3 regions of the Photobacterium sp. DNB22_13_2 genome follow, and region 1 is predicted to be linked to each of the others. Evidence: riboswitches for the same ligand, from Rfam matches in the RefSeq annotation. Region 1 holds a riboswitch; each other region holds the start of a gene.
The links. Region 1 has a riboswitch for thiamine pyrophosphate ahead of thiB (thiamine ABC transporter substrate binding subunit). Riboswitches for the same ligand answer to the same signal wherever they lie in the genome.
Positions count from the first base shown of each region.

Region 2: another riboswitch for thiamine pyrophosphate. It lies ahead of thiC (phosphomethylpyrimidine synthase ThiC); the one in region 1 lies ahead of thiB (thiamine ABC transporter substrate binding subunit).
Region 3: another riboswitch for thiamine pyrophosphate. It lies ahead of thiD (bifunctional hydroxymethylpyrimidine kinase/phosphomethylpyrimidine kinase); the one in region 1 lies ahead of thiB (thiamine ABC transporter substrate binding subunit).

Region 1 covers NZ_JBNNXU010000017.1:45,613-48,878, reverse strand. The annotation lists gene leuD (3-isopropylmalate dehydratase small subunit) at 1-75, shown strand, start outside; gene ACVA58_RS20595 (DUF547 domain-containing protein) at 246-1,028, shown strand; TPP riboswitch at 1,137-1,236, shown strand; gene thiB (thiamine ABC transporter substrate binding subunit) at 1,346-2,326, shown strand; gene thiP (thiamine/thiamine pyrophosphate ABC transporter permease ThiP) at 2,364-3,266, shown strand, end outside.
Region 2 covers NZ_JBNNXU010000040.1:16,675-19,940, forward strand. The annotation lists gene thiC (phosphomethylpyrimidine synthase ThiC) at 1-1,208, opposite strand, end outside; TPP riboswitch at 1,328-1,425, opposite strand; gene ACVA58_RS27410 (voltage-gated chloride channel family protein) at 1,536-2,903, opposite strand; fluoride riboswitch at 2,987-3,050, opposite strand.
Region 3 covers NZ_JBNNXU010000004.1:164,171-167,436, forward strand. The annotation lists gene ACVA58_RS08265 (hypothetical protein) at 1-145, opposite strand, end outside; gene ACVA58_RS08270 (PhnA domain-containing protein) at 399-971, shown strand; TPP riboswitch at 1,170-1,268, shown strand; gene thiD (bifunctional hydroxymethylpyrimidine kinase/phosphomethylpyrimidine kinase) at 1,330-2,157, shown strand; gene ACVA58_RS08280 (ABC transporter ATP-binding protein) at 2,178-2,948, shown strand; partial or broken gene ACVA58_RS08285 (ABC transporter permease) at 3,061-3,266, shown strand, end outside.

The DNA.
Region 1 (3,266 bases):
AATATCGGCCTGACCTTGCAACATGAAGACAAAATTGCTGACTATGAGCGTAACATCCCAGCGTTCCTAGCTTAGCCGAGCATACCTTACTGGCAACGGTAAAAAATGACGCCCCAAGCCTGTGCTAGGGGCGTTTTATTTTGTCTTTTTTGCAATAAAATCATTCCCTACCGGGTCGTCTAAGCTAATGATACCCAAGTATCTTGTTACCACTTTAGACAGTGATGCTTCACTGAGGATCCCCTATGCGTTTTATTGTCAGTCTGCTATTTCTCTTGCTATCGGCCAGTGCCATTTCGGCGCCCAAGGCCAATTTATGGCCCTACTGGCAGCAATATGCCACCAGCAACTCACAAACGGTTGATCACCGCCGCTGGCAGCGTCTGCTCGATAAATACCTTGTCGTCCAGCCTAACCAAACCTTGTTCCGCTATGGCCGGGTTACTGACAGCGACAAGTATGAACTGGACCGCTACCTGCGTGATCTTACCAAGCTCGATCCGCACCAACTAAACCGCAACGAACAATTTGCCTACTGGGTAAACCTCTACAATGCCCAAACGGTCAAGCTTATCCTCGATAACTACCCCATCTCGTCGATCACCAAACTGGGAGGCTTCTTCAACTTTGGGCCATGGGATGAGCAAGTGCTAACCATCAACGGAAAGACTCTCTCGCTCAATGATATCGAGCACCGTATCTTACGGCCTATCTGGCGTGACCCGCGTATCCACTATGTGGTCAACTGCGCCAGCTTGGGTTGCCCTGACCTCCAATCAGAAGCATTCACTGCCAACAACAACGAACGCCTGTTGGAGAAGTCAGCCGTACGCTTTATCAACAGCCGTAAAGGCGTCAACCCGCAAAGCGGAAAAACCACACTTTCTTCAATTTATGACTGGTATGGCAGTGACTTTGGTAGCCAGTCCCAACTCCAAAAGCACATTAACCAATACCGACAAGGGCCGCAGATCACCCTTAATAAGATCAGTTATGACTACAACTGGTTGCTCAATGATGCCAAGTAGTTAGAGCTTTTCTCTGGCCCCCACACTCATTCCAAATCTTATTACATGATTTGGGCATAAAAGAGCGTTCCTGCTGGCAACCCGTACCTCAGCACATTACAATAACAAGCGTTCTCATTGGGGAGCGCTTGTCGCTGAGATTGCTAAGGCAAAACCCACAGAACCTGATCCAGTTAATGCTGGCGTAGGAATTGAGTTCAATACGGTATGCCTTGTTATCCCGCGGGGCTGGCATGATGCCAGCCTTATGCTCAACCCTGTGCCGCTCATACGATTATTATTCCTCTTGCCGGACGCAAGAGCATCAGGAGCGCATAGTGAAAAAATTACTCCCTCTTCTTACCTTGGCTGCCGCTCCGGCACTGGCCGCGGACAATACCCTGACGGTTTACACCTACAGCTCATTCGCCTCAGACTGGGGACCGGGACCGGCGATCGAAAAAGCCTTTGAGGCACAGTGCGAGTGTAATTTGGAATTTGTCGCACTTGATGACGGGGTGTCCATCCTCAACCGTGTCCGCCTTGAAGGTAAGCGCACCAAAGCCGATGTACTGCTTGGCCTTGATAACAACCTGATTGCCGAAGCCAAGAATACCGGGCTGCTGACAGAGCACCAGGTTGATACCAGCGAAATTACCCTACCTAACGGATGGAACGACACCACCTTTGTTCCCTATGACTACGGCTATTTCGCCTTTGTCTATGACAGCACTAAACTGGCAAATCCACCCAAGAGTTTGGATGAGTTGGTCAACCGTGATGATTTGAGCATCATCTACCAAGATCCGCGTACCTCAACACCAGGGCAGGGCCTGATGCTGTGGATGAAATCGGTCTATGGCGATAAAGCCTCTGACGCTTGGCAGCAACTGGCCCAGAAAACAGTCACGGTCACCAAAGGCTGGTCTGAAGCCTACAGTATGTTCCTCAAGGGGGAGTCCGACATGGTGCTATCGTACACCACCTCGCCGGCCTATCACCTGATTGCCGAGCAGGATGGTAAGTACAAAGCAGCCGACTTCAGCGAAGGGCATTACATGCAAGTGGAGGTTGCCGCCAAACTAAAAAGCAGCCCTAACCAGGCGCTGGCCGATCAGTTCCTAGCCTTTATCCTGACCCCAGAGTTCCAATCCGTGATCCCGACGGGTAACTGGATGTACCCGGTGACGAATGTCGCGCAGCCCGCTGAATTCAAAGTGCTAACCCTACCCGTAAAGGCGTTGGAGTTTTCTGCCCAAGAGGTTGCCAAACAGCGCAGAAGCTGGGTACGCGAGTGGCAACAAGCACTGACCAAGTAGTAGGCACTCACTTTTGAACGCACGTACCACCCAACTGATGCCCGGTCTCATGACTGCCGGGCTCATTCTCTTTCTCGTGGTCGGGGCTCTTGCCGCCTTGATCAATGAAGCCAGCGATCTTGATATTGCCGCACTATGGAATGATCCATACCTACGGCATATTACCGGTTTCTCCTTTACCCAAGCCCTGCTCTCGACACTGCTGAGTATTGTGCCTGCTATTCCCGTTGCCTATGCCCTGTCACGCCGGCAATTCCCTGGCAAAGCCCTACTGATGCGGATCTTTGCCATGACCTTGGTACTGCCTGTACTGGTCGCAGTATTCGGCTTGTTGGCGATCTACGGAAACAATGGATTACTGGCCAGCGCACTGACTCAACTAGGGTGGCAGAGAAGCTTCTCGCTCTATGGCCTTCAGGGAATATTGTTGGCGCATGTGTTTCTCAACCTACCACTGGCGACCCGACTGTTTGTCCAAAGCCTTGAGGGGATCCCGTTTGAGCAGCACCAGCTGTCCACCCACCTCGGGATGTCCAGCTGGCAAACCTTCCGTTTTATCGCTTGGCCAAGACTACGCCAGCAGCTGCCCCATGCCATCGGTCTGGTGTTCATGCTGTGCTTTACCAGTTTTGCTGTCATTATGGCGCTGGGTGGCGGCCCCAAAGCAACGACCATTGAGCTGGCTATTTACCAAGCCCTGCGTTATGACTTTGATTTAGCTGGCGGTGCCATCTTGGCCTTGTGGCAAATGTTACTGTGCTGCAGCTTGGTATTAATGAGCCAGCGCTTTGCCAAGCCACTGGCGACCTCCAGCCAATCCGTCACCAACCCGCGCCAAAGTCAATTTGATAGCCTTGCCAGCCGCTGCTGGGATGGATGCTGGATAGGGTTGGCTCTGCTGCTGGTATTGCCCCCGCTGTTATCCGTTATACTTGCCGGA
Region 2 (3,266 bases), on a different contig from region 1:
TCATCGTTGGCGTCAGCCACCGACCCCGGACGCAAGCCATCCCCCAATGACAGGGCAATATCGTACTGGGCACAGATTTCACATATTTCGCGGAAGTGTTCATACAAGAAGCTTTCCTGATGATGAGCCAAACACCATTTGGCCATGATCGAACCGCCGCGCGAGACAATACCGGTGACCCTTTTGGCCGTCATTGGGACATAGCGCAACAAGACACCAGCATGGATAGTAAAGTAGTCAACGCCCTGCTCCGCTTGTTCAAGTAGGGTATCGCGGAACACCTCCCAGTTAAGGTCCTCAGCAATGCCGTTCACCTTTTCCAGCGCCTGATACATAGGCACGGTGCCAATCGGAACCGGGCTGTTGCGAATGATCCACTCGCGAGTTTCGTGAATATTTCGGCCTGTTGAGAGATCCATCACCGTGTCGCCTCCCCAACGAGTAGACCACACTAATTTCTCAACCTCTTCTTCGATAGAAGAGCTAACCGACGAATTGCCGATATTGGCATTCACCTTGACCAAAAAATTACGGCCAATGATCATCGGTTCAGATTCAGGGTGATTTATATTACAAGGGATGATAGCCCGGCCTTCGGCAACTTCACGGCGGACAAATTCAGATGTGATTTCTTCAGGAAGATTTGCCCCAAAGGCCATGCCTAGGTGCTGTTGGTTTAGCGCTTCATCGCGATATCTTGCTCGCCCCATGTTCTCACGAATGGCGATAAATTCCATTTCGGGCGTAATGATCCCCTGACGGGCATAGTGTAATTGAGTGACATTAGCCCCAGCCTTGGCGCGACGGATACGAGCCTGCTGTTCAAAGCGCAGCTCATCAAGCGTGTCATCGGCCAAGCGAGCCTTGGAATATTGCGAGCTTAACTCATCAAGGTACTCGGTATCTCCCCGCTCCTCAATCCATGACTCACGCAGTTTAGGCAGGCCGACATAGATATCAGCCGGTTGATCCGGATCGGTATAAAAGCCCGAAGTGTCATAAACACGGATTGCTTCATTGGGCTCAAAAACGGGATCGTCTTTGGTACCACCAACTAGGCTATCGGCCAAGTTGATTTCACGCATGGGTACACGGATATCTTCGCGGCTACCGGTAACATAGACTTTCCGAGAGCTAGGGTAAGCCTGGGTGGTCAGTGAATCGATAAATTGTTTCGCTTCCAGTCTCGCTTGTTTGCGATTCGACATAGCAATTTCCTTTTTTATCCATAAAAGGGGAAGTTGCTTGGCGGATGGGTGCGTAAACAAGAGGCTATACGTAGGGTGTATAGTTTCGTCTGATACTGTCACTGTGAATACAGTGATACAGAAGAGTCTCTCTTGTTCCCTTCGCAGGTATTAGCCTGATCAGGTTCTACGGATCCCGCAATGCGGTCTCAGCCAAATGGCACTCCGACAAGTTGAATTAGCAGTATATGGAAGGGGTTCAGCCACGGCAAGGTAGAACCCACAAAATTAATACTTAATTGGCAAAAACATTGTTACCTTTGCATAACACACTACGCCCTCACAAAATTATTTGAAGCGCTTCACAAGTGACTTAAGCAATGAAGAATGAGTTTCTCTCAACTCACCCAGCTTATGGGTGATCTTCGGTGCGCCATCCAGATCAAGCAGCTTAGGTACCGCCACTCGCTGCGATGAATAGATCCCAGTGTGGCCACTGAAGAAATATGCGGTATAGCAAGCTATTGCGAAATACAGCATGTGATCGGCACCGAATAACTCCACCCCCATAATGGTACAGGCAAGTGGTGTATTAGTTGCAGCGGCAAATACCGCCAGGAAGCCAAGAGCGGCAAACAAGTCAACTGGGGCACCGAGCACCCAAGCCATAGTATTACCCAGGGTTGCACCAACGAAGAACAGCGGTGTGACCTCGCCGCCCTTATAACCAGCAGCAAGGGTGATTGCAGTCAACAACAGCTTGATTAACCAGCTATACCATTCGGCCCCCCCCTCCTGGAAAGCAGTTAAGATACTGACACCACCTTCTCGGCTTGAGTAAACACCCAGACCGATATAGTCATAGTTACCAATTAGCTGCACAGCACCAATAACAATTAAACCACCAACCACCACAATCAAATACGGGTTTTTAAGAGTCGCCTTTAAGATATCTTTGAAGGCATGGGTTAGCTCACCGAACAAATACCCCGCCAATCCAAATGCTACCGCTGCAACAACAATCTTGGCGATCATCCACAGGTCCACTTTGACCGCATGCTCAAACAAGGTGATGGTTTCAAGAAAATCAATTCGGTAGTGAGTATGGTGCACGCCCCAAGCAGAGCAAACCACATCAGCCAAAATCGCAGCGAACAAGGCTGGAATTATCGCATCATAACGCAAGCGGCCTATCGCCAGTACCTCAAGGGCAAAGATAGCACCTGTCAACGGGGTACCAAATACTGCACCAAAGCCAGCTGCTACTCCAGCAATCAGAATAAGGCGAGTATCAGACTCATTTAGCTTAAACTTACGTGCTAACCAGTGAGTAGATGCACCACCAATTTGCACGGCCGTCCCCTCACGGCCAGCCGAGCCACCAAACAAGTGAGTTAGTACGGTTGTTACCAATACTAAAGGTGCCATACGGGCTGGAATACCTGCACCGGGTTCGTGAATCTCATCCATGATGAGGTTGTTACCACCCTCGGAGTTCTTCCCCAAATTTCGGTAGCAGTAAACAATCACCAGGCCAGCCAACGGCAAAAAGTAAATGAGCCATGAATGATCAATTCGAGTTGCAGTAGCAACACTGAGGATCCACAGGAAAAAGGCATTCAGCGAGCCGACGATAACGGCAACGGGAATAATGAGAAGCGTCCAACGGAGGATTTGGACGAAAATTTTAGGATTTGAACTTAATGGATGCGCCATACCATATCTATCTTTATCTCGGATTACTCTCAAGGATAGATGCTATGGCAAATAAAAAGCCCCACCATAGACGGATCTATCCTACTACAGCAGGAGTCATTATCTCGGTTGAGCGGTTAAAGGTGGAACTCCATCACCCGTCAGCGTCTTAAAGCGATGACAAGGGATAAATGCTATCGCTTATCCCCACAAACAACAAGTAATAATATCCAGTTATATATGGCAAACGTGCCTGTATTTGTTCTGAGGGTATTAATGTAGTTAGGCTAAACGGCTTCTGTACTCCGGAAGTTCTATGCCGCTGGCGAACCAGATATCAACAATACCTCATCTCAGAAACAAACAGATATAAAAAAGCCCCAG
Region 3 (3,266 bases), on a different contig from region 1:
CAATACTGGTGTAACCTTGCGCTCCACCAACATCAGCGCCGGTAACCGCAAAGACTTCCGCATTTCCCGACACGGTATTGACCACATCGTCATCATCACACCCAATAAGTGCTAAAGCCGAAAGTAAAAAAAGTGCCTTCTTCATATATATTCCTATAATTTTTCTATAACTACTTGTTTAGGCACTTTGATCTTAGTCTCAATTCAACAATACTCCCCACAATTCTGTTGCAATATTTTTACTTAAGCCTTAAATCAGGCTGTTTTTTAAACGTATGTTAATGAGGGTATTGTGATCTTGATCTTGATTCCTTTCCTTCTCAAAATTAAATGGCATAATAAACAGAATAGTTACCTGTATGGTAGCTAACACCATTACACTTCCTTGGAATTTTCCTATGAGCATTGAATCGATCGTTAAAGAGCGCTCTGGCGCTAAATGTGAACTGTGTAGTTCAGAAGACAACCTGAGCGTTTATGAAGTACCTGCGTCTCCTGATCAAACAGCAGGTAGCTGTGTGATGGTATGTGGTACTTGCCGTACAGAAATCGAAGATGCTGAAGCTCTGGACCAGAACCACTGGCGTTGTCTAAACGACAGCATGTGGAGCCAAGAACCAGCGGTTCAGGTAATGGCTTACCGCTTGCTAAAACGTCTTTCTTCAGAAACTTGGGCACAAGATTTGCTCGATATGTTGTATATGGAAGAAGACATGATCGAATGGGCAGAGAAAGGCATTGCACTTGCTGAGCTTGATGCGATTAAGACTGTTGATGTAAACGGCACTGCTCTACAGGCAGGTGACAATGTAACTATCATTAAAGATCTGCCAGTAAAAGGCTCTAACCTTGTGATCAAGCAAGGTACCGCTGTACGTGGTATCCGCCTGACTGACAACCCTCTGCATGTTTCCGGTAAAGCAGCGGGCACCAATATGGTTATTATTGCTGCATACTGTAAAAAGATGTAATTAAACTGGCAGCCACACACACCGTGGCTGCCAATTCATTTCTCTTCTGTATTTTTCTTCATCCATCACCTCATTTTATTCCTAACATGTTTGCCCTACTTTAAAAAACATGTTTAGATTAGTCACATCTTCAGGCATTTAAGCTCGAAAACCTTTTTTCAGGTCAATATTCAATATTGACTAGATAAGTAATATTTTGTCCGTTAGTCGGGGAGCGCCGAGCGCTGAGACCACGTAGTGGGACCCGTTGAACCTGATCCATTTAATAATGGCGTAGGGAACTAGCTGTACTGCCCTATCTCGCACCCCGCAAAGGTTCGATGGCATTGGCTACCTTACGTCTTTGATAGAGGTAACTATGCCAATTTCTTCAAACACTCCTATTACCCTTACTATTGCTGGCTCTGACAGTGGCGGTGGTGCAGGCATTCAAGCCGATATCAAGGCGATCTCAGCAACCGGTGGTTATGCCTGTTCTGTTATCACAGCCCTTACAGCACAAAATACCCAGGGTGTTACTGGGATTCTAGGCATTGACCCAGCATTTGTAGAACAACAGCTCGATGCCGTATTTACAGACCTAGATGTAAAGGCCGTTAAGATTGGCATGTTAAGTGATGCAAACATCATTCGCATGGTCGCCAAGAAACTGCGCCAATACCAGCCAACATTCTTGGTTATTGATCCCGTCATGGTGGCGACTAGTGGTGACCTTTTGCTTGAGCAAGATGCCATCTCAACGCTCAAATTAGAGCTACTTCCCCTTGCTGATGTGATTACACCAAACCTCCCTGAAGCTGCAGCCTTAATCGGCTCTACGCTTCCAGAAACCGAACAGCAAATGTCTGAAATGATCACTGCTTTACGTGAAATTGGCTCACGTTCCATTCTGCTTAAAGGTGGCCACCTAGAAAAAGATGACTTCAGTACGGATTTACTCATCCTTGAAAATGACGTTATTCGCATGAGCACACCACGAATTGCAACCCGCAATACCCACGGTACTGGGTGTACACTTTCGGCGGCTACGGCCTCCTTCCTTGCCCAAGAATACCCGCTAGAAGACGCGGTTCGACATGCCAAAAGCTATATCACTAAGGCTATCGCTCATGCAGATGAGCTGCAAATCGGCTCAGGACATGGTCCGGTAAACCATTTTTTTTCCGGCCACTTTAAGCCTGAGTAATAATGGAAGCTGTAAACAAAATGAATAACACTCTTAGTGCTGACAAAGCCGTGGGGATGACTATCACTATTGAGCAGCTAACGCTTCGATATAATGATGCAGAGCATCCATTGTTCAAACAGCTAGATGTGACGCTACCAGCAAGAAAATGGACATGCCTGCTTGGTAAAAGTGGCTGCGGTAAAACCACCCTGCTTCGTCACCTTGCCGGTTTACTCGAAGATAATGTGGTCTGGAATGGCAGTATCACGACCAGCAATGCATTACCACTTGGTGGCAATCTGGCCTATATGGCACAGCAAGATCTTCTCTTGCCATGGCTCAATGTTATCGATAATGTTTGCCTGAGTGCACGCTTTGGTTCATCAAAAAACATCGACAAGCAAAAGGCATTATCACTGCTAGATGCGGTAGGACTAGCAGATCAGGCAGATTCCATGCCCAGTCAACTGTCTGGTGGTATGCGTCAACGTGTGGCACTTGCCCGTACCTTGATGCAAGACAAACCAATAGTCCTAATGGATGAGCCTTTCTCTGCACTAGATGCGGTAACGCGGCATAAATTACAGTCATTGTCTGCAACCCTGCTTGCAGATAAAACAGTCTTGTTGATCACCCATGATCCCCAAGAAGCACTGCGGCTTGGCCATCATATTTACATGATGGCTGGCTCTCCAGCATCAATTAAACCATTACCCGTTCCATTAAATACGCCACCTCGCCAATTTGATGGTGAGCTTGCAGCCCTCCAGCAAGGTATTATCAACGAACTGGAGAATGACTATGTCTGATCAATCCATGTCGGCCAAATTGAGCAATCCCTTACTTGAACATCAGACAGCGAATCCACAAGCAGGGAAAGGCGCTACGTCATTGGCCTCGCAGCATCTACTCCGCTTCGTTATTAGTGTGTCTATCATCTTGGGCTTATGGCAAGCCAGCGTAGTTGTTTTCGAGCTTCCATCATTTATCCTGCCAGGGCCTATTGCTGTTCTGACCAAGCTAATAGAGCGTGCAGATGTTCTATGGCACCATACGCTAGTAACTGGGACTGAAGTACTTTTTGGCCTTATTCTGGGCTTGGCAATGGGGTTGTTTTTCGCCCTGCA